3 regions of the Pantoea sp. SGAir0183 genome follow, and region 1 is predicted to be linked to each of the others. Evidence: predicted binding sites of a transcription regulator. Region 1 holds the regulator's gene; each other region holds the start of a gene.
The links. The regulator PurR, encoded in region 1, represses purine synthesis genes. The targets are predictions, from matches to a motif close to CANGCAAACGTTTGCNTG.

Region 1 (8,080 bases):
TCTGCAATGCCGCCGCTTTCCCGGTGGCATTTGGGAAGGGCAGCAGCGCACTGGACACCACAATCGGATAAATCGCGCCATTTGCCAGCGCCATGCCGCAGAACGGCACCAGTAACGCCGTGAGTGACGGGCTTCCCGAAAGCGCGACGGCAAACAGCGCCCCGACACTCAGGCTATAGACGCCGAGCAGCCACGGCAGCAGCGTTGCGCCAGAAAACCGGTTGAGCAGCGCACGGCAGCCAAACCCGCCGATTAAAAAGGCGATGGTTTGGGGAATATAACTGAGCCCGATATCCGCAGGAGACAGACCAATATCAGCCAGGATAAACGGCGAACCCGTCAGCCATGCAAAAAAACTGGCTGAGCAGGCGGAATACATCAGTACGTTACCGCTGTAGGCACGTGCGCGCAGCAGCGTCAGAAACCCAGGCTGCGGAGCAGGGGAACGTTGCTTTTTTTGCGGCGAAGGCAGGCGCAGCGTGACCAGGATGAGCGCCACAGCAATTCCCGTCAGCACCGCAAAAATGGCGCGCCAGTGAAAATGGCCGATCAGCCAGGCGCCCAGTAACGGCGCCAGGGCGGGAGACAGCGCGACGAGCGGCATAATGGTAGCAAAGACTTTATTAGCCTGTGACTGAGGATAGCGATCGACGACCAGCGCCTGCCAGCTGACGGCCGCCGCGCACACGCCGATAGCCTGCACAAAACGCAGTACCAGCATCAGGATCACATTATCTACCCACAACATACCCGCACAGCCCAGAGCAAACAGGGCGAGGCCTGCCAGCAGCACCGGCTTACGCCCCAACCGATCAGATAAGGGGCCCCAGACCAGTTGACCACAGGCAAAACCGGCCAGAAACAGACTCATGCTGGCGCTGATCATCCCGGCTGACGTGCTAAAACTTTGCTGCATAGCGCCGAAGGCGGGCAGGTACATATCGGTTGCCAGAAAGCCCAGCATACTGAGCACGGCAAGATAGGGAATAAAGCCTTTTGAAGCGGACATCGGGTTCTCATCAGTTGCAGAATAAACGCGGGGCAGTGTAAAAGCTGTACTTCACGCTGTGAAACGGTAAAATTTGCCTGTTGCTGTTAAAAATTTTGAAGGCAAATTATGTGGTCTGAATATGCGCTGGAAGTGGTGGATGCGGTCGCACGCGGTGGCAGCTTTAGCGCGGCCGCCCAGGAACTGCACCGTGTGCCTTCTGCCATCAGCTATACCGTTCGCCAGCTGGAAACCTGGCTGGCTGTGCCGCTGTTTGAACGCCAGCACCGGGAGGTGATTCTCACGCCGGCGGGCGAGCATTTCGTGCGGGAAGGGCGCAGCGTTATCAAAAAAATGGATGCCACACGACGTCAGTGTCAACAGCTCGCCAACGGCTGGCGCGGTCAGATTGGTATTGCCGTCGACTGCATCGTCAAACCGCAGCGGACCCGGCAGTTTGTCAGGGATTTTTACCGTCATTTTCCCGACATGGAGTTGCACATCAGCTATGAGGTCTTTAACGGCGTCTGGGATGCGCTGGCAGACGGGCGAGTGGATGTGGCGATAGGTGCGACACAGGCGATTCCGGTGGGGGGGCGTTTCGCCTTTCGCGATATGGGCACCCTGAACTGGCGTTGCGTGGTGGCGCATCAGCATCCTCTGACGCAGGTTGCTACGCTGGATGATGAGGCGTTGCGCTACTGGCCTTCTCTGGTGCTGGAAGATACGTCACGCGCGTTACCGCGTCGTATGACCTGGGCGCTGGATAACCAACGCCGGCTGGTGGTCCCGGACTGGCAAACCGGTCTGGACTGCGTGCGCGCCGGCTTGTGTGTCGCGATGATACCCGGCCATTTAGCGCGGCCCTTACTGGACAGCGGCGAGATGGCAGAGCTGAACTTACCACAGGCGTTTCCGGAAAGTCCCTGCTGCGTCAGCTGGGCGGAAGATCGCGCATCACCGGCGCTGGGGTGGTTACTCCAGTACCTGGGCGATGCGCAAACGCTAAATCAGGAGTGGTTGAGCGAGGATTAACGGCGGTAATCGCGATAAGGACCATAGCCCACCGAGCGTCGCTCAATAAGCGTCGGGTGGACTTCAATCGTCTGCGACTCTTCCCGCTTACTGGTAATGCGATCTAACAACATCTCCAGCGCTTTCTCACCCAACTGGGCTTTAGGTTGATGCACCGTGGTCAGTGCCGGAGTGAAATAGCGCGCATTGCGCACATTGTCGTAACCAATGACGGAGATATCCTGCGGCACGCGCAGGCCCATTTCGTCGGCCGCGCAGATTGCGCCCATCGCCATGATGTCGCCCCCACAGAATACGGCGCTTGGGCGCTGCTTCTGTGACAGAATCTGCTGCATGGCCTGATAGCCAGATTCGGGTTCAAAGTCACCCTGCACAATCCATTCGGCACGTGGCTGAATACCCGCTTCTTCCAGCGCCTTAAGGAAACCGGCATGGCGACCGCCTCCCGTGTTACGCTCCATCTGGCCGGGAATGGCACCAATATCGCGATGACCACGCTCAATCAAATAACGTCCCGCCAGATAACCGCCCTGAAAAGCATTGTCCAGTACGGTATCGGTAAAGTCGGCACGGGATTCGCCCCAGTCCATCACCACCATCGGAATATTGCGGTTCGCTTCCAGCATTTGCAGCAGATCATCCGGATACTCTGAACACATCACCAGAAGCCCGTCAACGCGCTTTTGCGCCATCATCGACAGATAGGCGCGCTGTTTTTGCAGGTCATTATGTGCGTTGCCCAGAATCAGGGTATAGCCTTTATCGAAGCAGTGATTCTCAATGGCTTCGATAATTTCAGCAAAGTAGGGCGCTTCACTGGACGTGGCGAGCAGGCCCAGCGTTTTGGTGTGATTCACCTTCAGGCTACGCGCGACTGCGCTGGGAGAATAATGCAGTTCCCGAATCGCTTCCCACACCGCTTCGCAGGTATTTTCTGCGACAAAGCGCGTTTTATTGATGACGTGTGAGACGGTCGTGGTGGACACGCCCGCACGCTTCGCCACATCTTTAATTGTTGCCATGTAAATCGAACTCCCGGGCCTATCTAAATTATTGATAAGCATATTGTTAAACGTTTGCGTCAGCGGACGGTTATTTCTGCGAAAAACATCGCTTTTCTGTCCGGTATTGAGTCATCAGGGCAGGAAATAACGTCTGAAAAGGGCGCGGACGCAACCGATATTGCGCGCTGTTGCGCAACAAAGGGGGGATTCTAACAAGGCTGTGCGGATAAAACGAGATTTTTACCCACGCGTATGTGAAAATGCTATCACCTTACAAACGTCAGGGTTAAAGGAGAGGGGATGAGTACCGATTTAAAACTGTCATTAATGACGACGGCAGCCGCACTGTTGATGATCATCGCGTTTAGCTTCACCGCTATTCTGCACTAGCCGCATTCGTTTGCAGCGACGCTATACTGGCTGACTGCGCGTCCAGCCTTGCCGGTGATACGTCCTGTCTGTCAGACCGTATCACCGGCAAGTGCGGCATTTTCGCCCGGAACACCCCGCTGCACAATCGGGGCGATATGGGCAATAAAAAAGCCGGGAAGCTGCCTTTCCCGGCTTTTTTGTATGAAGGACGTTTAGCGAACGGTCTTTGGCGTCATAACGCGACGCGCACCAATATAATGGCGCTGCCAGTAATCTTCGCTCAACGCACTGATTTGAATATCTTTACCGGTACGCGGTGACTGAATGAATTTACCGTTGCCCAGGTAAACCCCGACATGATCTGCGGTTCCACGCCCGTTGATGCGGAAGAAAACCAGATCGCCTTTTTCAAGGGATTCGCGGTTGACCGGTGCTGCATCCCGCAGATGGTACATTTCGTTAGCGGTACGGGGGATCTTAAACTTCACGACGTCTTTGTAGGCGTACCATACGAGGCCACTGCAATCAAAACCCGTATGGGGCGATTTGCCTCCCCACTGATAACGCTTGCCAAGTTGCCCCATCAGTTTTGCCATCGCCGTTTCACGCGCTTTCTGGTAACGCTGGCGATGCGCTTTACTCATTTTAATGGTGCCGGTTTCGGTATTGTCTGCCGTTAACGCCTTCGCAGCACGTTGATGACCATACCGTTTTTTGCTGGCGGCATTGGCGGCGACTTTTTTGCTCAGCGTCTTGTGCGAGGCAGTCGTTTTAGCGAGTGTTTTGTGCGTGATGGTGTGAGAGGTCGTTTTGCTGGTTTTCGTGGTCTTACTGACTTTCTGAACAGCGGAGGCGCGACTTTTTTTAGATGAGGCTTTAACCGCGCGTCGTTTGCGCCGATCATCGTCGCGCGCACTTTTTTTCTCTACCTTATGCAAGCTGGCCTTAACCGTCGCATGCGGGGAGGCAGCAGCGATGTTAAAGAAGAGTTGCGCAAAAGCCAGAATAAGAAGCGTAATGATTGAACGCATAGTCCGTTTACTGGTTAAGCTGTCAGATCAAACAGGTCTCTGACAAAGTTAAGAAAAATCTGATCACCGATCAGCGCCGAAGTCATTCTAGTCCAGTTTTTTTTAAAAGAGTAAGTCCTTTTTTTATTAATTGCTGGCCTGGATAAAAATCAGGCATAAATCAGGAATTTCAGTCTCTTATAACAGCAAATTCATTGCAAATTATGAATACATTCATAGTCTTTGTCACAGTTTCCTGCGGATGCCTGACCAGCTTACTTAGCAAACATGGCGATTTAACGTCAGACGAGCCAAAATCTCGTTTTCAGTCCTGGCGTGAAGTCGCTACAATAAAGAAACACGAAGTGACGAATTAAGGAAGGCAATAATGAGTACTGTAGAAAAAATTCAGCGCCAGATCGCAGAAAACCCGATCCTGCTGTACATGAAAGGTTCGCCGAAACTGCCAAGCTGCGGTTTCTCTGCGCAGGCGGTCCAGGCGTTGTCTGCCTGTGGTGAGCGCTTTGCTTACGTGGATATTCTGCAGAACCCGGATATTCGCGCAGAGCTGCCAAAATACGCCAACTGGCCCACGTTCCCGCAGTTATGGGTTGATGGCGAACTGGTCGGCGGCTGCGACATTATTGTTGAAATGTTCCAGCGCGGCGAGTTGCAGCCGTTAATCAAAGAAACCGCTGAGAAGTTTAAAGAAGCGGAATAACTGAAAAAGGCCGACCTCGTCGGCCTTTTTTACGCGCGTTACTCGGTTGTTTCTCCACCCGTCGCCGACGCTTCCGTAACAGCTAACGGCCAGCCTCCCAGCCGTTTCCAGCGGTTAACCAGCTCACAAAATAAGGTCGCCGTTTGCTGTGTATCATAGAGTGCGGAGTGCGCCTGACTGCTGTCGAACGCCATGCCTGCGGCTTTGCAGGCTTTTGCCAGCACGGTCTGGCCCAGCACCAGTCCGCTCAGCGCGGCCGTGTCGAAGGTCGCAAAGGGATGAAAGGGATTGCGTTTCAGGCCCGCACGTTCCGCCGCCGCATTCATAAAGTTCAGATCAAACGTGGCGTTGTGAGCGACCATGATGGCGCGGTTGCATCCGGTCTCTTTGATGCCTTTTCGCACCATTTTAAAAATGGCATGCAGGGCCTCATATTCGGTGACTGCGCCGCGCAAGGGATTCGTGGGATCGATGCCCGTAAACGCCAGCGCTTCAGGGTGCAGGAGCGAACCGACAAAAGGTTCCACATGAAAATGCAGCGTCTCGTCGTGATGAAGCCAACCCTCATCATCCATTTTCAGGGTGATGGCAGCGACTTCCAGCAGCGCATCGGTTTGCGCATTAAAGCCCGCCGTTTCAACATCGATCACGACAGGATAAAAACCACGAAAGCGTTGATTGAGTGCGTTGGGGGAAGACGATTCAGACATCAGGATCTCATTGCAGAAAAAGGGCAGCGCGTAGTATGCCAAAAAAGCGCACTCTCTGCAGCAGATGTGGGCGAGGGAAGTAAGAATCAGCCTGCAGGGGGCAGGCTGATGGGCGGCAACGGTTAGTTACCGAGGCCGTGACCGGCATGTTTGTTTTCGATCAGCTCGATCTTATAACCGTCAGGATCTTCAACGAAGGCGATGATGGTGGAACCGCCTTTCACCGGGCCCGCTTCACGGGTCACGTTGCCGCCGTCGTTACGGATACGTTCACAGGTCGCCGCGACATCATCAACGCCCAGCGCAATGTGGCCATAAGCATTCCCCAGGTCGTAGCTGTCTACGCCCCAGTTATAGGTCAGTTCAATCACCGCGCCTTCGCTCTCTTCGGTGTAGCCGACGAACGCAAGCGTATATTTATATTCAGCATTTTCGCTTTGACGCAGCAGACGCATGCCCAGCACACGGGTGTAAAAATCGATTGAGCGTTGTAAATCGCCAACGCGCAGCATGGTATGAAGTAAACGCATAGTTTCCTCTTTAAAAAAACGTCATCCCCGGATGACATAAATACGCAGTATAGCGACGATCATCGCCAAACAATAACCGCAGCCGTGACACCTTCTCACGGCTGCCTGCTGTTTTACAGCGCAGGATAATCAGTATAGCCCTCTGCGCCACCGCCGTAGAACGATTCGGGACGTTGTGGGTTAAGCGGAGCATCTTTTTGTAAACGCTGCGCCAGATCCGGGTTGGCGATGTAGTCACGACCAAACGCAACGGCATCGATCAGGCCACGGCTGATCAGGTCATCGGCTTTTTCGACGGTGTAGGCGCCGGCACCAATGATGACGCCCGGGAAGGTATCCCGCACTTTCTGGCGGAACGCATCGCTGTAAGGCGTGCCGCCTGCCCAGTCCGGTTCGGACATGTGCAGATAAGCGATGTTGCGTTTCGCCAGCTCAGCGATAAACCACAGCGCATCTTCTTCTTCGTTCGGACCGTTATCTAGGTTCTGGAAACTGCCAACAGGCGACACGCGAATACCTACGCGGTCTGCGGACCAGTTAGCAATGGCGGCATCGACGACCTCCAGCGCAAAACGGCCACGGTTTTCCACGCTGCCGCCGTAGGCATCGGTACGATGGTTAGACGACGGCGACAGGAACTGATGCATCAGATAACCATGAGCAGAGTGCAGTTCCAGCAGGTCGAAATCAGCTTCACGCGCATTGGCGGCTGCCTGACCAAAATCCGCCACAATCTGCTGGATTTCACTGACGCTCAGCTCGCGCGGCATCGAGGTATCATCGCGATACACGCTGCCGTCTTCAGCACGCAATGAGGTGCGGGTGCCTGCCGGAATGGCGGACGGTGCAACCGGTGCCTTACCTTCAGGCTGAACGCTGTTATGTGAAATGCGGCCGGTGTGCCAAAGCTGGACTGCGCTGTGGCCGCCTGCCTGATGAATGCCTTCATTGATGACTTTCCACGCGGCAATTTGTTCCTGCGTGTGCAGGCCTGGCGCGCCCGCATAACCTTTCGCCTGGAAGGAGACCTGAGTCGCTTCAGTGATAATTAACCCCGCACCCGCACGTTGGCGATAGTATTCGGCCATCAACGGCGTCGGGATATCGCCCGGTTCGATGCTACGTAAACGCGTCAGTGGGGCCATAAAGACACGATGAGGAACGGTAATTGCGCCCACTTTTAACGGACGAAACAACTGAGTACTCGCCATAACAACTCCTTTCAAGTAGACCGGTCGTCTACAAATGGTGGTTTTTTTAAACCAGCGGTTTTGTTAGCCACTGTTCGATGGTAATTAAGGCCAGCCGAATGGGCTGTGCATTACGGGATAGCTTGCTCTGTAAACTTGCACCCAGCCAGAGAACATACAGCAGTTCAGCCAGTTGCTCCGGAGGCGAGGGTAGAGATAAATCCTCTTCGTGCTGTGCCTGCGTCAGCGCCTTAGCATAGGCGGCGATAACGTGGCTGGCTCCCTGCTGCAAGGCTATGCGCATAGGCTCTGACAGGTCGCAGACTTCGGCTGATAATTTTACGCTCAGGCAGCCCACAATATTGCCCTGCCGTTCAAACAGATCGAGCGCATGGCGAAAATGGGCCAGTAATCGCTCACCCGCCGATCCCGCAGGCTGGAAGAGCTGCTGCTCAAGGTTCTGCAGGTAACGGACAAAGTACCGCTCAAGCAACGCCACGCCAAAGGCTTCTTTAGAGGG
Region 2 (8,080 bases), 350 kb from region 1:
ACTAAAGGTACTCATCGGCAGGAAGAAGACAGGATTTACGCCAAAACGGACTTTTGAATCAGTTTCTTACAACATTATGGGCTTACCGCCCGAAGCGATGTCAGACGCTAAATAGCAATGAAAAAAACATGAATTTTTTATGACAATACGCTGTAAACAGGCTTTTCGACGCGCCGTATTAACGTCTTGCGCCTGATGAGTCAGTAACGGCGTGCCCCCATCCATTATCGGGTATCGTCTCTTTGGCAACCCGCTGAGCGGATTATTCACCTGAAGATGCCTACAGGTCTGCTGCGATAGCTGTTCCAGGCCAGCAAAAGGGATGACAGAGGTTCGTGGCATCGCCGGGCGTGATGAAATGACTGGTCTGGCACAGAATCCCTTGTTAGTCCGGCCTGCACTGCGCAGGTTTATGACAAAAAGGCCGTAATGTTATCCATTACGGCCTGGATTACGGCATTAACCGTTGGAGGGTTTCATGGTCAGACGGCGGTACGGCGGGCATAATCCCGCAGTCGGAAGCCCATCATGCCCAGGGCCAGGAAATAAGCGCCGCCGCCTACCGCACAGACGAGAGCCAGCCGCAACAGGCGCCATAGCATGTTGCCCTGCTCCCAGTCAGGCATCCAGTACAGCATGCCTGACAGCGCGGCCGCCATGACGATTACCGCCACCAGTAAGCGAATCAGAAAACCGGCCCAGCCAGGCTGAGGTTGAAAGATTTTCTTTTTACGCAGTTGCCAGTAGAGCAACCCAGCATTGAGGCAGGCACCCAGACCAATGGAGAGTGACAGTCCGGCGTGCTTCAGCGGGCCAATAAAGGCCAGATTCATTAGCTGGGTCGCGATCAGCGTAATAATCGCAATTTTTACCGGCGTTTTAATGTCCTGACGGGAATAAAAGCCCGGCGCCAGGACTTTCACGACGATCAGGCCCATCAATCCCACCGAGTAGGCAATCAGCGCACGCTGCGTCATAGCGGCATCAAAGGCAGTAAATTTTCCGTACTGGAACAACGCGACAGTCAGCGGACCGGACAACATACCCAGCGCCACCGCACTGGGCAACGCCAGTAAAAAGCACAAACGCAGGCCCCAGTCCATTAAGCGCGAATACTCTTCATGGTGGCCACTGGCGAAACTTTTTGCCAGAGAAGGCAATAAAATCGTGCCCAGCGCCACGCCTAACACGCCGGACGGAAACTCCATCAGGCGGTCAGCGTAATACATCCATGAGACAGAGCCCGAGACCAGGAACGAGGCAAAAATCGTATTGATGATCAGTGAGATCTGACTCACTGAAACCCCAAGAATTGCCGGCCCCATCTGGCGCATCACGCGCCAGACGCCAGCATCACGCAGGTTGATCCGCGGCAGGACCAGCATGCCCAGCTTTTTCAGATGCGGTAACTGATAGCCCAGTTGCAGCAGTCCGCCGACCACCACCGCCCACGCCAGCGCCATGATGGGCGGATGGAAGTGCGGTGCGGCGAACAGCGCAAAGCCGATCATGCTGATATTCAGCAGCGTGGGGGCAAACGCCGGCACCGAAAAACGGTTCCAGGTGTTTAATATGGCCCCAGCCAGCGAAGCCAGCGAAATCAGGAGAATATAGGGGAAAGTGACGCGCAGCAGCGCGCTGGTCAGGGCAAACTTATCGGCTGTATCGGCGAACCCCGGCGCCGTCACCAGGATGACCCAGGGTGCGGCAACCATGCCTGCGACGGTCACGAGCGCCAGCGCCAGGGTCAGCAGACCGGAAACGTAGGACACGAAAAGCCGCGTAGCTTCTTCGCCCTGCTTACTTTTATACTCGGCCAGAATAGGAACAAATGCCTGCGAGAAGGCCCCTTCAGCAAAAATACGCCGCAGAAGATTGGGTAGTTTAAACGCAACAAAGAACGCATCGGTCGCCATGCCGGCACCAAACACCCGTGCCACAATGGCATCCCGGGCAAAACCCAGCACGCGGGAAAACAGGGTCATTGAACTGACCGCTGCCAGCGATTTCAACAAATTCATAATTGACGGGGCATCCTGAAAAGAATCGGCAAAATGAGTGACTTAGCACGGGTCCTGTCACACGTCGGGCGATAGTCTACTGCGATCGCGTGAAATGACCAGCACTGAGTGTTACAAGGCGTTATTCCCGTTCCGCGTCACGCCACATGGATTCGACGATACGTTGCGCCAGTAGCGCCTGCTCACCACTCGTTTCCGGCTTTGTCTGATTTTCGATGCAGTGAACAAAATGTTCTGCCACGCCCACAAATCCGCGCTGAGCCAGGTGGCTCTGCCAGGCAGCAGGCGGCGTGATCACTACGCCTGCACCGCACTCTTCCTGCCAGTCGCGCATGTCATGAATATCAATGCATTTGCCATCACAGATGGCGCTGATACGTTCGCGCTGGCTGCCTGCCCGACGGTGCATACTGGTGGTTACCTGCAATCCACCCGCATTGAAATGGTGCTCGGCGTAAAGCATCTGTCCCTGTTCATTGGTCGCAATATGGCCCTGACGGGGCAGCGCACGGCCTCCTGCCAGCCACAGAGCCGTATCAACGACATGCAGGTAATCATCTAACAGTGTAAAGCGCAGATCCTGTGGACCCACGCTGTCGCTGCGGTGTTTTTCGATACGCAGCGCAGCGGCGGAGTGCATTTGTGTTTTCAGTTGCTGATAGCAGGGCGCGAAACGCCGGTTAAACGCCACCATTAGCTTTCGTTGTTTCTTTTCGGCCAGCGCGACCAGCGCCTCTGCCTGATTCAGGGTTTCTGCCAGCGGTTTGTCGACACAGACATCCTTGCCAGCCTGAAGCAGTGCTTTGACCACGTCGTAATGGCTGGCCGTACTGCTGTGCACAAATACGGCGTCACAGGCGGCAGCCAGATCGGTCAGTGAAGGGAAGCAGGTGATACGGTAGCGGTCACAGACGATGCGGGCGTTGGCCTGATTCGGCGAAAATGCGCCGACTAACTGCCAGTTATTTGCCTGCGATAACACAGGCAACCAGGCCTTTTGCGCAATACCGCCTAACCCAACAACACCAATGCGAATCGTCATTTATTGTTCTCTTTCCAGTAATTGCGCCAGTTGTGCCTGAAGATCGGCAACCTGTTGCTCAAGCGCCTCAACCCGATCCCGCAGCGCGGCATCGTCCGCCGTGGCTGGGTGTTGCTCCAGCGCCCCGAGTTCGACCTCATCAGCAAACATGTGCATAAAACGGCTTTCACGTTTACCCGGCTCCCGCGCCAGTCGCATGACCATGGGCCCCTCAGCGCGCGACATCAACGTGTCCAGCGTCTGTTCAACGTCGCTGACGTCGGCAAACTCATGCAAACGCCCACTCCGGGTCCGCAGTTCACCAGGGGTTTGTGCGCCACGCAGGAACAGCAATGTGAGAACGGCAACTTCTGCGCTACTGAGCTGTAAATTACCGAAGGCGGAATTGCAGAAGCGTTGCTCGTATTTCACCACGCGCTGGCCGAACCCGCTGTTGGCGGTCACCAGATGCTTTTTAATCAGGAGATCGAGCTGATCCTGCACGTCGCTTTCGCTCAGCGTCATCACGGGCTCGCGATTAGATTTTTGATTACAGGCGGTAAGCACGCCATTTAATGAAAGAGGATACTGTTCCGGTGTGGTGATTTGCTTTTCCAGCAGGCAACCCAGCACGCGCAACGCCTGCGCCGACAAGGTCATCTTCATTGCGAACTCCTCATTTTACCCACGACGATTGGGTGTCCATTCCTTGCTGGTCAGCGCAGTCAGGACATGATCCTGCCACTGACCGTTAATCATCAGGTAGTTTTTAGCATAGCCCTCTTTTTCGAATCCCAGGCGGGCCAGCAGGTCACCACTGCGCTGGTTATGCGGCATGTAGTTTGCCATGATGCGGTGGATATATTGCTGGCGCTGCATATAGCGAATCGCCGACTGCAGCGCTTCAAACATCAGGCCCTGCCCTTGCCACTTCTCGCCAAGCGAATAGCCAAGATAGCAGGCATGAAAGGCACCGCGCAGGACATTGCTAAAATTCGCCACGCCACGCACTTCCGTTTCATTGCTGTCCATTAAAATAAAATAGAACGCCGAGCCCTGTTTATGCATATCAGCGATCAGGCCCAGCCGGGCTTGCCAGCCAGAGGGATAACAGTGGCTGTCATCACGCACCGGCTCCCAGGGTTTAAGGAAGTCACGGTTTTCCGCGTAATAGTCGGCTAAACGCCATGCATCGCGTTCATGAACCAGTCTTACCACCAGCCGCTCGGTCGTGAGTCGCACCCTTGGTGCGGCAGAACGATAGCCAAACATCATCTCTCCTGAAGTCCATGGCGGGAAGGAAATGCCAGTCATTGATAACTTTCACTATAACCGCCGCCAGGTCTGCGGTAAAACGTTACGCATACCACAACAGCCAGGTCGCTGAATTATCGTCCGGCCCACCGTGCAGCGCAGACGCGTCAAAAGATCTGTTCATATCTCCGATCCAGAAAACTGGTTCGGTAACCACATCGGTTTCTTAACCCTGTGCGCTGCCACTGCCCCGCCGCGTAAGAAGTCGTAGGTGCCGCAAGCCGCCCGTTTTAACAGCGGCAGATCGGGACACTTTCTTCCGGAAGGCATTTTCGGCAAATCCATATCATCCCATTCCTGATGACAGACGGTTTGCATTCAGGCAGGCTATGCCACGAGCGAGTTTTACAGTTAAACGAGGGAAGTATGAAGACGGTTTTTCACGGGCTGGTTGCCCTGTTTTTAGCGGTTTTACTGAGTGGCTGTAATCAGTTAACGCAATACACAATTAGCGAACAGGAAGTCAATCAGGCCCTGCAAAAACATAATAACTTCGAAAAAGACATTGGCGTATCAGGTCTGGTCAATGCCCATATTGTGTTAACTAACCTGAATAGCCAGATTGGTCGGGACGTGCCAGGCAAAGTCACCTTATCGGGCGATGCCAAAATTAATGTCTCCTCACTCTTTGGTCCGCAACAGGCCGATATGCAGCTCAAAATGCGTGCGCAGCCAGTGTTTGATCAGCAGCAAGGAGCCATATATTTGCGCGATATGGAAATCGTCGATGCGCAGGTTCAGCCCGAGAAAATGGCCTCTATTATGAAAACCCTGACGCCTTATCTGAATCAGTCGTTAAAAAGCTACTTTGATCAGCACCCGGCCTACGTGCTGAGCGCCGATCGCAGTAAAGCGGAATCGCTGGCGAAAAAATTCGCGAAAGGGCTGGAAGTGAAGCCTGGTGAACTGGTCATCCCCTTCACCGACTAACCGCCTGACAGGCAGCTTTACCGTCATCTTATCCGCGCCTTCAGGCGCGGATTTTTTTTAAAAAAGAAAAACAGGTGCAAACGGTTGCCTGAGTCCTTATGCTTATAACCCGGCCTAAACACGCCTTTCGTTTATTCTACTTGCCGGAGCCGCATTCATGACCGCACACCCTCAGCAACTTACTATCCGCCGTCCAGATGACTGGCATATCCATCTTCGTGATGATGATATGCTCAACACTGTGCTGCCCTATACCAGCGCAGTCAATGGTCGTGCTATCGTCATGCCCAATCTGGTTCCGCCGGTAGTCAGCGTCGCGGCGGGCGAAGCTTATCGCAATCGCATTCTGGCTGCCTTACCTGATGGGCACGCTTTTACCCCCCTGATGACCTGCTACCTGACCGACTCGTTAGAGGCCGATGAGCTGGCCCGCGGTTTTCAGTCGGGATTGTTCACGGCCGCCAAACTGTATCCCGCTCATGCCACGACCAATTCAAGCCATGGTGTCACCAATATTGCTTCGATTGCTTCAGTGCTGGAGCGGATGCAAACGCTGGGAATGCCGCTGCTGGTGCATGGTGAAGTGACGGACTCGCACATCGATATTTTTGACCGCGAAGCCCGCTTTATTGAAACGGTGATGGAACCGCTACGCAAACAGTTCCCCGCGCTGAAAGTGGTGATGGAACACATCACGACCAAAGATGCAGCTGACTATGTGGAAAGCGCCAATGAAAACCTGGCGGCAACGATTACGCCGCAGCATCTGATGTTCAACCGCAACCATATGCTGGTCGGGGGTATCCGCCCTCACCTGTACTGTCTGCCGATCCTGAAACGCAATACGCATCAGCAGGCGCTGCGCAGGATTGTCGCCTCCGGTCATCCCCGTTTCTTTCTGGGTACCGACACCGCGCCTCATTTGCGCCATCTGAAAGAGAGCAGCTGCGGCTGTGCGGGTGTGTTCAACGCCCCTACCTCCCTGCCCGCGTACGCCACCGTATTTGAAGAGCTCAATGCCCTGCAGCATTTTGAGGCATTTTGTTCTGAAAATGGTCCGCGTTTCTATGGCCTGCCGCTGAACGAAGGCACCCTTACGCTGGTGCGTGAGCCATGGACGGTAGAAGAAAGTATCGCAATGGGCTCTCATACGCTGGTGCCTTTCCTGGCCGGGGAAACCCTCAACTGGCGTATAAAATAATTTCGCTTGCCTCCGCTATATTTATACTGTAATTATATACAGTATCTTATACGGAGGCTTTTATGCGTGTTGAAATTACCGTTGCCAAAACCCAACCTCTTCCCGCTGGTGCGATGGAAGCCCTGAGCCAGGAGCTGTCGCGCCGGATCGATGAACAATTTCCGCAATTCACCAATCAGGTCAAAGTGCGTTACGCCACGGCGAATCAGCTGAGCGTAATGGGCGGTGACAAAGACACGCGTGAACAAATCAGTGAAATCCTGCAGCAAACGTGGGAAAGCGCTGACGACTGGTTCATTACCGATTAACCGCCACTGTGCTGTTTTTACCGGGTTTCGCCACCCGGTTTTTTTATCTTCATTTATGCCTGACTAACCGCTTGCCCATCTGGACTCCGAATGACCAATGCCCTATGCTGGCGCTGATCATGCATAAAAGGAGTTTCATCCCATGACTACAGATAAACCCGAAGAAGCCATGACCTTTGGCGAGCTGCTGACGCTCATCGGTGAACAGCAACGCCGCTTGACGGTGCTGGAAAACGCCTTTTCCAGCCTGATTTTCTGTCTTGATGACCGGGCCAGTCAGTTGCTGGTGCATAATCTTTCGCTTGAAGCGCAAAATCAAAACCATGATGAGCAATTGCAGCAGCAGTTTGCGCGCCTTGCAGAGACATTACAAAAACGTAGCGGTTCAGCAGGCGTTGAAACTTCCCCTCTTTAACCCTGTTTAACGACCTTAATAAGCCTTTTTTATTGTTCAATTAGGACAATTGCACGCCCGGTATTCAGGTATTATATCTTCTCAGCCTGACTGTTTTAGAGATAATCATTCTGCATTCAGGCTTTCCATGATACGTTTTAATCAGTGAATCGCCATTTTGCTGTTATAATTGTTTCGCAGTGGAAATTAAAAGCCGCATTGAACCTCATCATGCACTTCGTTTAACGAGTAATAAGGAGGTTATAATGGACAGTCGGAAAGATGTAATTCAGACCCATCCTCTGGTGGGCTGGGATATCAGTACTGTTGACAGCTATGATGCGATGATGATCCGTCTGCACTCCCTTTCGTCGCAGGATCAAACTGAAGAAGACGCGGACGTCGGCCCGACCTACTGGCTGACGACAGATGTAGCCAGGCAATTTATCTCTATTCTCGAAGCGGGTATCGCTAAGATTGAATCTGCCGAGCAAGTAGAACGACTACGAAAGAAGCATTAATACTGCTGCATCAGCGAGGCACCCACCCGGGTGCCTTTTTTCATGGACTTTCTGTTATGCTATTGATTATGTAACCCTTTCAGGAGTTCCATTTTCATGATTTACGATCTCATTGTAGTCGGTAGCGGTTCAGTGGGTGCAGCGGCTGGCTATTATGCGACCCAGGCTGGCCTTTCCGTGCTGATGATTGACAGCGCACATCCTCCCCATCATCAGGGTGCTCATCACGGAGAAAGCCGTTTGATTCGTCATGCCTATGGCGAGGGCGAACGCTATGTACCGCTGGTATTGCGTGCGCAAACGTTGTGGGATGAACTGGAACAGCAGGCGGGCGAGCGCATTATGCATCGTTGCGGTGTCCTGAATCTTG
Region 3 (8,080 bases), 440 kb from region 1:
ACCGTTTCTTCCATGAGAACGGCTATTTCTGGGTTTCTACGCCGCTGATTACCGCTTCCGATACTGAAGGTGCGGGTGAAATGTTCCGCGTATCAACGCTGGATCTGGAAAACCTGCCGCGTGACGATCAGGGCAAAGTCGACTTTTCAGAAGACTTCTTTGGTAAGGAAGCCTTCCTGACGGTATCCGGCCAGCTCAACGGCGAAACCTACGCCAGTGCGCTGTCAAAAATTTATACCTTCGGCCCCACCTTCCGGGCCGAAAACTCCAACACCAGCCGTCATCTCGCGGAATTCTGGATGCTGGAGCCGGAAATAGCCTTCGCCTCCCTGGATGATGCGGCCGATCTGGCGGAAGCCATGCTGAAGTATGTGTTTAAAGCCGTCCTGGAAGAACGTGCAGACGACATGGCGTTCTTTGCCGAGCGGGTTGATAACGACGCCATTGCTCGTCTGGAGCGCTTCGTCACCACAGACTTTGCGCAGGTCGACTATACCGATGCCGTCGAGATTCTGATGAACTGCGGCCAGACGTTTGAGAACCCTGTCTCCTGGGGCATTGATTTGTCTTCTGAGCATGAGCGTTACCTGGCGGAGAAACACTTTAAAGCGCCTGTCGTTGTGAAAAACTACCCGAAAGACATCAAAGCGTTCTACATGCGCCTTAACGAAGACGGTAAAACCGTGGCCGCGATGGATGTGTTAGCGCCTGGCATTGGTGAAATTATCGGCGGTTCACAGCGTGAAGAGCGTCTGGATGTACTGGATGCGCGTCTGGAAGAGATGGGGCTGAAAAAAGAGGATTACTGGTGGTATCGTGATCTGCGTCGCTATGGCACTGTTCCCCATTCCGGATTCGGATTAGGTTTCGAACGTTTAATCGCCTATGTCACAGGCGTACAAAATGTAAGAGATGTTATCCCGTTCCCACGCACGCCACGTAATGCGAGCTTCTGATTTTCAGCATTTAATATAAGAAATTCATATATATAAAGAGGTCGGCTTCGCCGGCCTTTTTTTATTTTTGTAAATTTTGATATGACTCACAAAGTTCCGTTATTTTTACATTTGGAAATACATTTTTTATATTTGAAACAAGATTACGACTTTTGTAGCATTTTCGCAGTAGAATTACCCGATGGGGGATGGAAAGATGCGTGCAGACACAGGAGACACCAAACTTCTTTCAAGGTTCATGTAAAGATTTCTTGACGGCAGTGGCAGGTGTCCAAATAACTCCAATGAGGGTAATAAATAATGATGAAGCGCAACATTCTGGCAGTGGTTATCCCTGCTCTGCTCGCCGCTGGCGCAGCCAATGCAGCAGAAGTTTATAACAAAGACGGCAATAAGCTGGACCTGTACGGTAAAGTGGATGCACGTCACCAGTTCTCTGATAACTCAGGTGATGACGGCGATCAGACTTATATTCGCTTCGGCTTCAAAGGCGAAACCAAGATCAATGACCAGATGACTGGTTATGGTCAGTGGGAATACAACATTCAGGGTAATAACTCTGAAGGTTCTGATGCGCAAACTGACAATAAAACCCGTCTGGGCTTTGCTGGCCTTAAGTTCGGCGATGCCGGCTCAATCGACTATGGCCGTAACTACGGTGTGGTTTATGATGCAATCGGCTGGACCGATATGCTGCCAGTATTCGGCGGTGACTCAGGTAACTCAGACAACTTCATGAACGGTCGTAGTGGTGGTCTGCTGACCTACCGCAACAGTAACTTCTTTGGTCTGGTAGATGGCTGGAACTTTGCGCTTCAGTATCAGGGCAAAAATGAAAATTCAAATCGCGCTGATCGTAGAGCAAATGGCGATGGATGGGGTGCATCAACATCTTACACCTCGCCAATCGGCGTAGGCATTGTTGGTGCATATAGCAGCAGCGATCGTACTGACTCGCAGGCTCAGGGTGTTGCAGCCAACGGCAATATTGTTGGCGCTGGCAAACATGCTGAAAGCTGGGCAACCGCTCTGAAATATGATGCTAACAATGTTTATCTGGCAGCGATGTATGGTGAAATGCGTAATGCAGCACCAATTTCAATCGTTACTGGCCCAACAACTACCGCTCCTGCCTTTGCAAACAAAGCTCAAATCATTGAGATGGTTGCACAGTACCAGTTTGACTTCGGTCTGCGTCCTTCACTGGCTTACGTTCAGTCCAAAGGCAAAGACATTGAAGGTATCGGCGATGCGGATATCTACAAATACTTCGATGTGGGCGCAACCTACTACTTCAACAAAAACATGGCCACCTACGTTGATTATAAAATCAACCAGCTGGACAAAAACAACCCACTGGGCATTCCTAACGACGACGTAGTCGGCCTGGGTGTGGTTTACCAGTTCTAAGTTTGTTGATGCAGTACAAAAAACGGAGCTTCGGCTCCGTTTTTTATTGCCTTTATTCAGCGCAGCCGATACGTGGCCCCCTTCTCCCTATAAGTACTGGTAATTCTGCCGACCGGACAATGAATTTTATCGCAAACGGTTGGCATTTCGCCGTGCTGACGTTAACCTGATGCTTCATTTGCTAAAGTTCACGCTACTGGACCCGACTCATGTTTGAATCGATCTCTGCTGCACCTGCCGATCCTATCCTTGGCCTGGCCGATCTGTTTCGTGCCGATGACCGCCCGAATAAAATTAATCTCGGTATTGGCGTTTATAAAGATGAAACCGGGAAAACCCCGGTGCTCACCAGCGTTAAAAAAGCAGAGCAATATCTGCTGGAAAACGAGACCAGCAAAAATTACCTGAGCATTGACGGTCTGCCGGATTTCGTATACTGCACTCAGGAATTGTTATTTGGTAAAGGCAACGCCCTGATTTCGGCGGGCCGCGTACGTTCCGCGCAGACGCCAGGCGGGACAGGTGCACTGCGTGTCGCTGCGGATTTTCTGGCCACGCAGACGTCGGTGAAGCGCGTATGGGTCAGCAACCCGAGCTGGCCGAACCATAAAAACGTGTTTAACGCCGCGGGTCTCGAGGTGTGTGAATACTCGTATTATGATGCGGTCAACCATACGCTGGACTTTGACAGCATGCTGGCCTCGCTGAAAGAGGTTAAAGCCGGTGATGTGGTGCTGTTCCACGGCTGCTGCCATAACCCAACCGGTATCGATCCGACAGCAGAGCAGTGGCAACAGCTGGCTGCGCTTTCCAAAGCCAATGGCTGGTTGCCGCTGTTTGACTTCGCCTATCAGGGCTTTGCCCGTGGGCTGGAAGAAGATGCAGCAGGTCTGCGCCTGTTTGCGGCCAGCCATCAGGAGCTGATTGTGGCCAGTTCCTATTCCAAAAACTTTGGTCTGTATAATGAACGCGTGGGTGCGATTACGCTGGTGGCGAGCGATGCAGCCACGGCCGATACCGCCTTCAGTCAGGTGAAGTACACGATTCGCGCGAACTACTCTAACCCACCGTCACACGGTGCGGCAGTGGTGGCAACCATCCTGGGAAATGACGCGCTCCGTACCATCTGGCAGCAGGAGTTGTCCGATATGCGTCAGCGTATCCAGCGCATGCGTCAGCTGTTTGTGAATACGCTGGCGGAAAAAGGGGCGCAGCAGGATTTCAGCTTTATCATTAAGCAGAACGGTATGTTCTCGTTCAGCGGGCTGACCAAAGATCAGGTCATTCGTCTGCGTGAAGAGTTTGGCGTATATGCGGTGAACTCAGGCCGGGTGAACGTGGCCGGGATGACGCCCGATAATATGTCTGCCCTGTGTGAAGCGATTGTCGCCGTGCTGTAATCCTGTCCTTATGAAAAAAATGGGCCTGACTGGCCCATTTTTTATTGCAGAAAAGGATTCGTCAGACGTTCACGACCTAAAGTGGATAGCGGACCGTGACCGGGCAAAAACGTCACATCATCTCCCAGCGGCAACACTTTGTTTTTGATGGCATCAATCAGATGCTGATGGTTACCCTGCGGAAAGTCGGTGCGTCCTACACCACCGTTAAAGATCACATCACCGGAAACCAGTAAACGCCCCTGTCGGTCAAAAAACACGATATGACCTGGCGTATGACCGGGACAGTGCAGAACCTCAAGATTAACCTGACCAACCTGAACAGTGTCCCCCTCTTCCAGCCAGCGATCGGGCGTAAGCGGCGCGCAGTACTCAAGTCCAAACATCTGGCTCTGCGTGGGCAATGCCTCAAGCCAGAACGCATCCTGTTTGTGCGGGCCTACCAGTGGTATGTTCCAGCAGGCCGCCAGTTCCGCCGCGGCCCCGACATGATCAAGATGACCATGCGTCAGCAGGATCTGGCCAGGCGTTAAATCAAGCTGTTTCAGCGTTTGCCTGATTGTATCGGCGTCACCACCCGGATCCACTATCGCAGATTCACGTGTGGTGTCGCACCAGATAACCGAACAGTTCTGCGCGAAGGCGGTAACGGGGATAATGTGATAATTCATAACGCTCCATGGTCGGCACCCGCAGCGTTGCCGACGTTACGACCAGTGCCTGACCGGACCGGTATCAATATGTACAAAGTTGCTGCTGGGGTAATATCCTACACCACCCGCCCGCATTTTTAACGCGGCTTTCCGGACATTCGCCAGACTAATCCCCTCAATATGGAAATCCATCGCCTGACCTTTGGTGTGGTAGCTGTGTTTTGCGACACCAGGACCAGATTCGCGCAGCATATTATTGGTGGCCAGAGTGCGGTAGCCCGAGATCAGCTGAACGGGCTTACGCGTTTCCAGCAGCGCCTGGAGGCGGTAGAGCTGATCGAAAAGGTGGGGATCGATACTTTTGATTTTATTGGCGCGGTAGTCACGGAAAAAATGGTTAAGACGCGATAACTCGCTCTTGTCGTAACTTTTACCGTTGAAGAATTCTGTTTTGAGGGTTTCACCCGTGTGAAGGTTATTCAGCGTTAAGACGCGCGGTCGTGACGTAGAGAGTGAAGCCATCGCTGACGTCGGCAACAAAGCCAGTCCCGCAGCGGCACTTCCGCAAAACAACAGTTTGCGACGGACAGAATCAATTGTAGACATGAAGCGTTTTACCTGAGAACAGAGCCAATGACACGTGCAAAAAACGCACTGGCGGAACCATAACTTTCTCGCGGTAGCACGTCAACCCATGTCTGGCAAGTTTGGAAGACGGCGCCTCATCGGAGACACCGCCTTTCTCAGGTCATCTTCCCGTGCGCAATGCGCACTTACGGTTAAAAATCAACCGTTAGAGGAGCAACTGCTGCGCGCGACTCAGCACCAGACTCCCGGAACGGGCAGTATTATCATAATTGTAAATATCTGTACGAAACTGCGTTTTACCATCATCCGCGACCCAGGCGGTTAAATAATACAGGTTAACCGGTATCCGATGGCGAATAGGCACATAGCGCGTATCACCCTGTTTTAACGTCCCTGAGATACGGGCATCATTCCAGCCTACATCCTGCAGCAGAATGCCCGCCAGTTCTGACGCTTTGTTGACCCGCACGCAGCCCGAGCTGAGTGCGCGAATATCACGCTGGAACAGATTATGATTGGGCGTGTCGTGCAAATAGATAGCATCTGAACTGGGCATATTAAATTTGAAACGGCCCAGTGAATTGGTCTGCCCCGGCGCCTGACGAATTCGGTACGGGAACGACGAGGCAGACACCATGCTCCAGTCGATCATGGTGGGATCGATCACCTCCGCATCCGCACTCCAGCCCGACAGCAGGGTATATCCGTGCTTATACAGGTACGTCGGGTCCTGTTTCACTTTTGGAATGATGTCCTGGCGCACCAGCGTGGTAGGCACATTCCAGGGCGGATTCAGCACCACGTTGTTGAGCGCGCTGCGCATCAGTGGCGTTTTACGGTCTGGCCGGCCCACAATCACCCGCGATGTCAGCACCCGGGTGCCGTTGTTGTAATAATTCAACGAGTAATTGGGAATGTTGACCATAATGCCGTTGTGCATATCATCCGGCAGCAAACGCAGGCGTTGAATGTTCAGCGCCAGCAGGGCGGCACGTTGCTGAGGTGACACATTCAGCCATTCACGTGTACGCGGACCAATGGCTCCATCCGCGTCCAGCCCCTGCCACTGTTGAAAGCGTTTTACCGCTGCGACCAGATTATCGTCATAGACATTGACGCCACTTGTCGCCGTAGGTGCCACTTGTACGTTGTCCGGCGCGCCTGGCGGTGGCGGCGGAATAGCGTTCACGGCAACGGCAGACGGGCTGACCGCGACAGGTTCACTGTGGCTGACCGTAACTGGCGCAGTAGGAACCGCATCGTCATTCGGTGCAGGTGCCGTCGTCTGTGCACTTAACATACCGCTGCGCCGCAGGATTTCCCGCAGCGCCGGTACATCATCACTGACCTGACCGGGCCTTACCGTGTCGCGATTTTTGATTTGCGGCCACGGCTGTTTATCGTTAAGCAGGTTTATTAACGCTTTGTGCATTAAGGGATACTGTGGATGTTGCGGTTCCAGCGAATTCACAAAGGCCGCTGCCCGCCCCGCATTCACGGCGTTCTGCCAGGCATTAATGACGGACACCGACGGCACCGCCAACTTATAGGGCACCGTACTGTAGAGCCACGTTTCCCCCTGTGCGGGAACCGATGAGACAAACTGCAGATAACCCAGCATGGCATCGGACAGTGTCACATCGCGGGCGAATCCGGTAATGGATGGATCGGTCAGACGCTCCACCCACCGGGTAAATTGTGGCTGGACGCCGGATAACGCTACCTCAGCCAGCTGCTGCTGAAACTTCTGCACGGCGTCATGATCCTGCCAGATCGGTTGCATATTTCGCGCGGCATACAGGGCGGCCAGTGAAGCACCGTAAAAAGGCTGACTGTCACTGGCAAACGCCTGGCGAATTTTTTGCTGACTGGCAGAAACAGAGGTGGTGGCCTGGGTCGAATGGACACCGGGCATGGCCGCGATGATAGCCGCCTGGGACGGCACGCACGGACTCAGGGCAAGTGCCAGCACCAGCCATGAACTAACCTGATGAATTGTTAAGCCTTTATTCAGTAACATCCCTGCCCCCTTCATTAATCTACCGCGCAGCCTGAGAGGAAAAAGCTGCAATCGGGCTGTTACTCATATGACTGAGTATACAAACAAAAACGGCATTTGCCTCCTGCGACAAATGCCGTTACCAGATTAACCAATGGCGCTGTTTTTGACTATCCTTGCCGCACGAATATTATGTCGTCGTTTCACTGGCTGAATCGGCTTCACTGCCGCGTTTGGCAGGCAGCGGATCGGCGGCGAAACCCCGTAATCCCACGACATGAACGTGTTCCGTGTTGTTAAACAACTTACGCATCAGTTTGTAGGTCGTGCCCTTCTCAGGACTGATGTTCTCAGGTGCAGCGATGACCAGTTGCATCTCCAGGCGCTCACAGAGTTCAAACAGCGTGGCGATTGAACGCGCATCCAGACGGGCGGCTTCATCCAGGAACAGCAAGCGGCAGGGTGAGATATCTTTCCCACGCAGACGGCGTGATTCCTCTTCCCAGCTCTGCACGACCATGACCAGAATCGACATACCGGTACCAATCGCTTCACCGGTAGAGAGCGCACCACTTTCTGCACGCAGCCAGCCATCGGAGCCACGATTCACCTCGACTTCCATCTCCAGGTAGTTACGGTAATCCAGCAGTTCTTCACCAATTGTCTGCGGCGTGCGCTGTCCCATATCAATCTGTGGATTGAGGCGTTGATACAGTTTTGCTAGCGCTTCCGAGAAGGTCAGTCGGTTGCTGTTAAACAGATCCTGATGCTGTTCATGCTCTTCGGACAAGGTATCGAGCAGCATCGCGTGTGTTTCCCGCACGTTCACGTTGAGCCGCACGCTGCGTACCTGTCCAAAGCTGACGGTCTGTAACCCCTGGTTCAGCTGGCGAATACGGTTCTGTTCACGCTGAATCGTTTTGCGAATAATGTTCGCCACGCTGCGTGAACTGATGGCCAGCGTTTGCTCGCGAGCAGTCAGCTCTTCCGTCAGACGGTTCAGCTCGATTTCCATCTGTTCGATGGCTTCAACCGGATCGTCGGTACGGATAATGTCCTGACGGATACGTTCGC

Region 2: pyrC (dihydroorotase) is a predicted target of PurR. The motif match lies at 5,360-5,377, and genes of this name have one in related genera.
Region 3: C1N59_RS13490 (amino acid aminotransferase) is a predicted target of PurR. The motif match lies at 2,495-2,512, and genes of this name have one in related genera.

What each region holds. Positions count from the first base shown of each region.
Region 1 covers NZ_CP028053.1:2,452,088-2,460,167, reverse strand. Annotated here, with positions in the region: gene punC (purine nucleoside transporter PunC) at 1-1,009, opposite strand, end outside; gene punR (DNA-binding transcriptional activator PunR) at 1,118-2,023, shown strand; gene purR (HTH-type transcriptional repressor PurR) at 2,020-3,045, opposite strand; gene C1N59_RS11420 (cytochrome bd-I oxidase subunit CydH) at 3,328-3,417, shown strand; gene C1N59_RS11415 (C40 family peptidase) at 3,612-4,430, opposite strand; gene C1N59_RS11410 (Grx4 family monothiol glutaredoxin) at 4,795-5,130, shown strand; gene rnt (ribonuclease T) at 5,169-5,840, opposite strand; gene gloA (lactoylglutathione lyase) at 5,963-6,370, opposite strand; gene C1N59_RS11395 (alkene reductase) at 6,484-7,581, opposite strand; gene C1N59_RS11390 (TetR/AcrR family transcriptional regulator) at 7,628-8,080, opposite strand, start outside.
Region 2 covers NZ_CP028053.1:2,804,188-2,812,267, forward strand. Annotated here, with positions in the region: gene murJ (murein biosynthesis integral membrane protein MurJ) at 483-2,021, opposite strand; gene C1N59_RS13035 (Gfo/Idh/MocA family protein) at 2,143-3,063, opposite strand; gene C1N59_RS13040 (YceH family protein) at 3,064-3,708, opposite strand; gene rimJ (ribosomal protein S5-alanine N-acetyltransferase) at 3,724-4,314, opposite strand; gene C1N59_RS13050 (lipoprotein) at 4,723-5,286, shown strand; gene pyrC (dihydroorotase) at 5,444-6,487, shown strand; gene dinI (DNA damage-inducible protein I) at 6,550-6,795, shown strand; gene C1N59_RS13065 (hypothetical protein) at 6,938-7,210, shown strand; gene bssS (biofilm formation regulator BssS) at 7,456-7,710, shown strand; gene solA (N-methyl-L-tryptophan oxidase) at 7,807-8,080, shown strand, end outside.
Region 3 covers NZ_CP028053.1:2,893,111-2,901,190, forward strand. Annotated here, with positions in the region: gene asnS (asparagine--tRNA ligase) at 1-956, shown strand, start outside; gene ompF (porin OmpF) at 1,257-2,366, shown strand; gene C1N59_RS13490 (amino acid aminotransferase) at 2,576-3,766, shown strand; gene C1N59_RS13495 (MBL fold metallo-hydrolase) at 3,808-4,437, opposite strand; gene C1N59_RS13500 (YcbK family protein) at 4,474-5,025, opposite strand; gene ldtD (L,D-transpeptidase) at 5,213-7,027, opposite strand; gene mukB (chromosome partition protein MukB) at 7,197-8,080, opposite strand, start outside.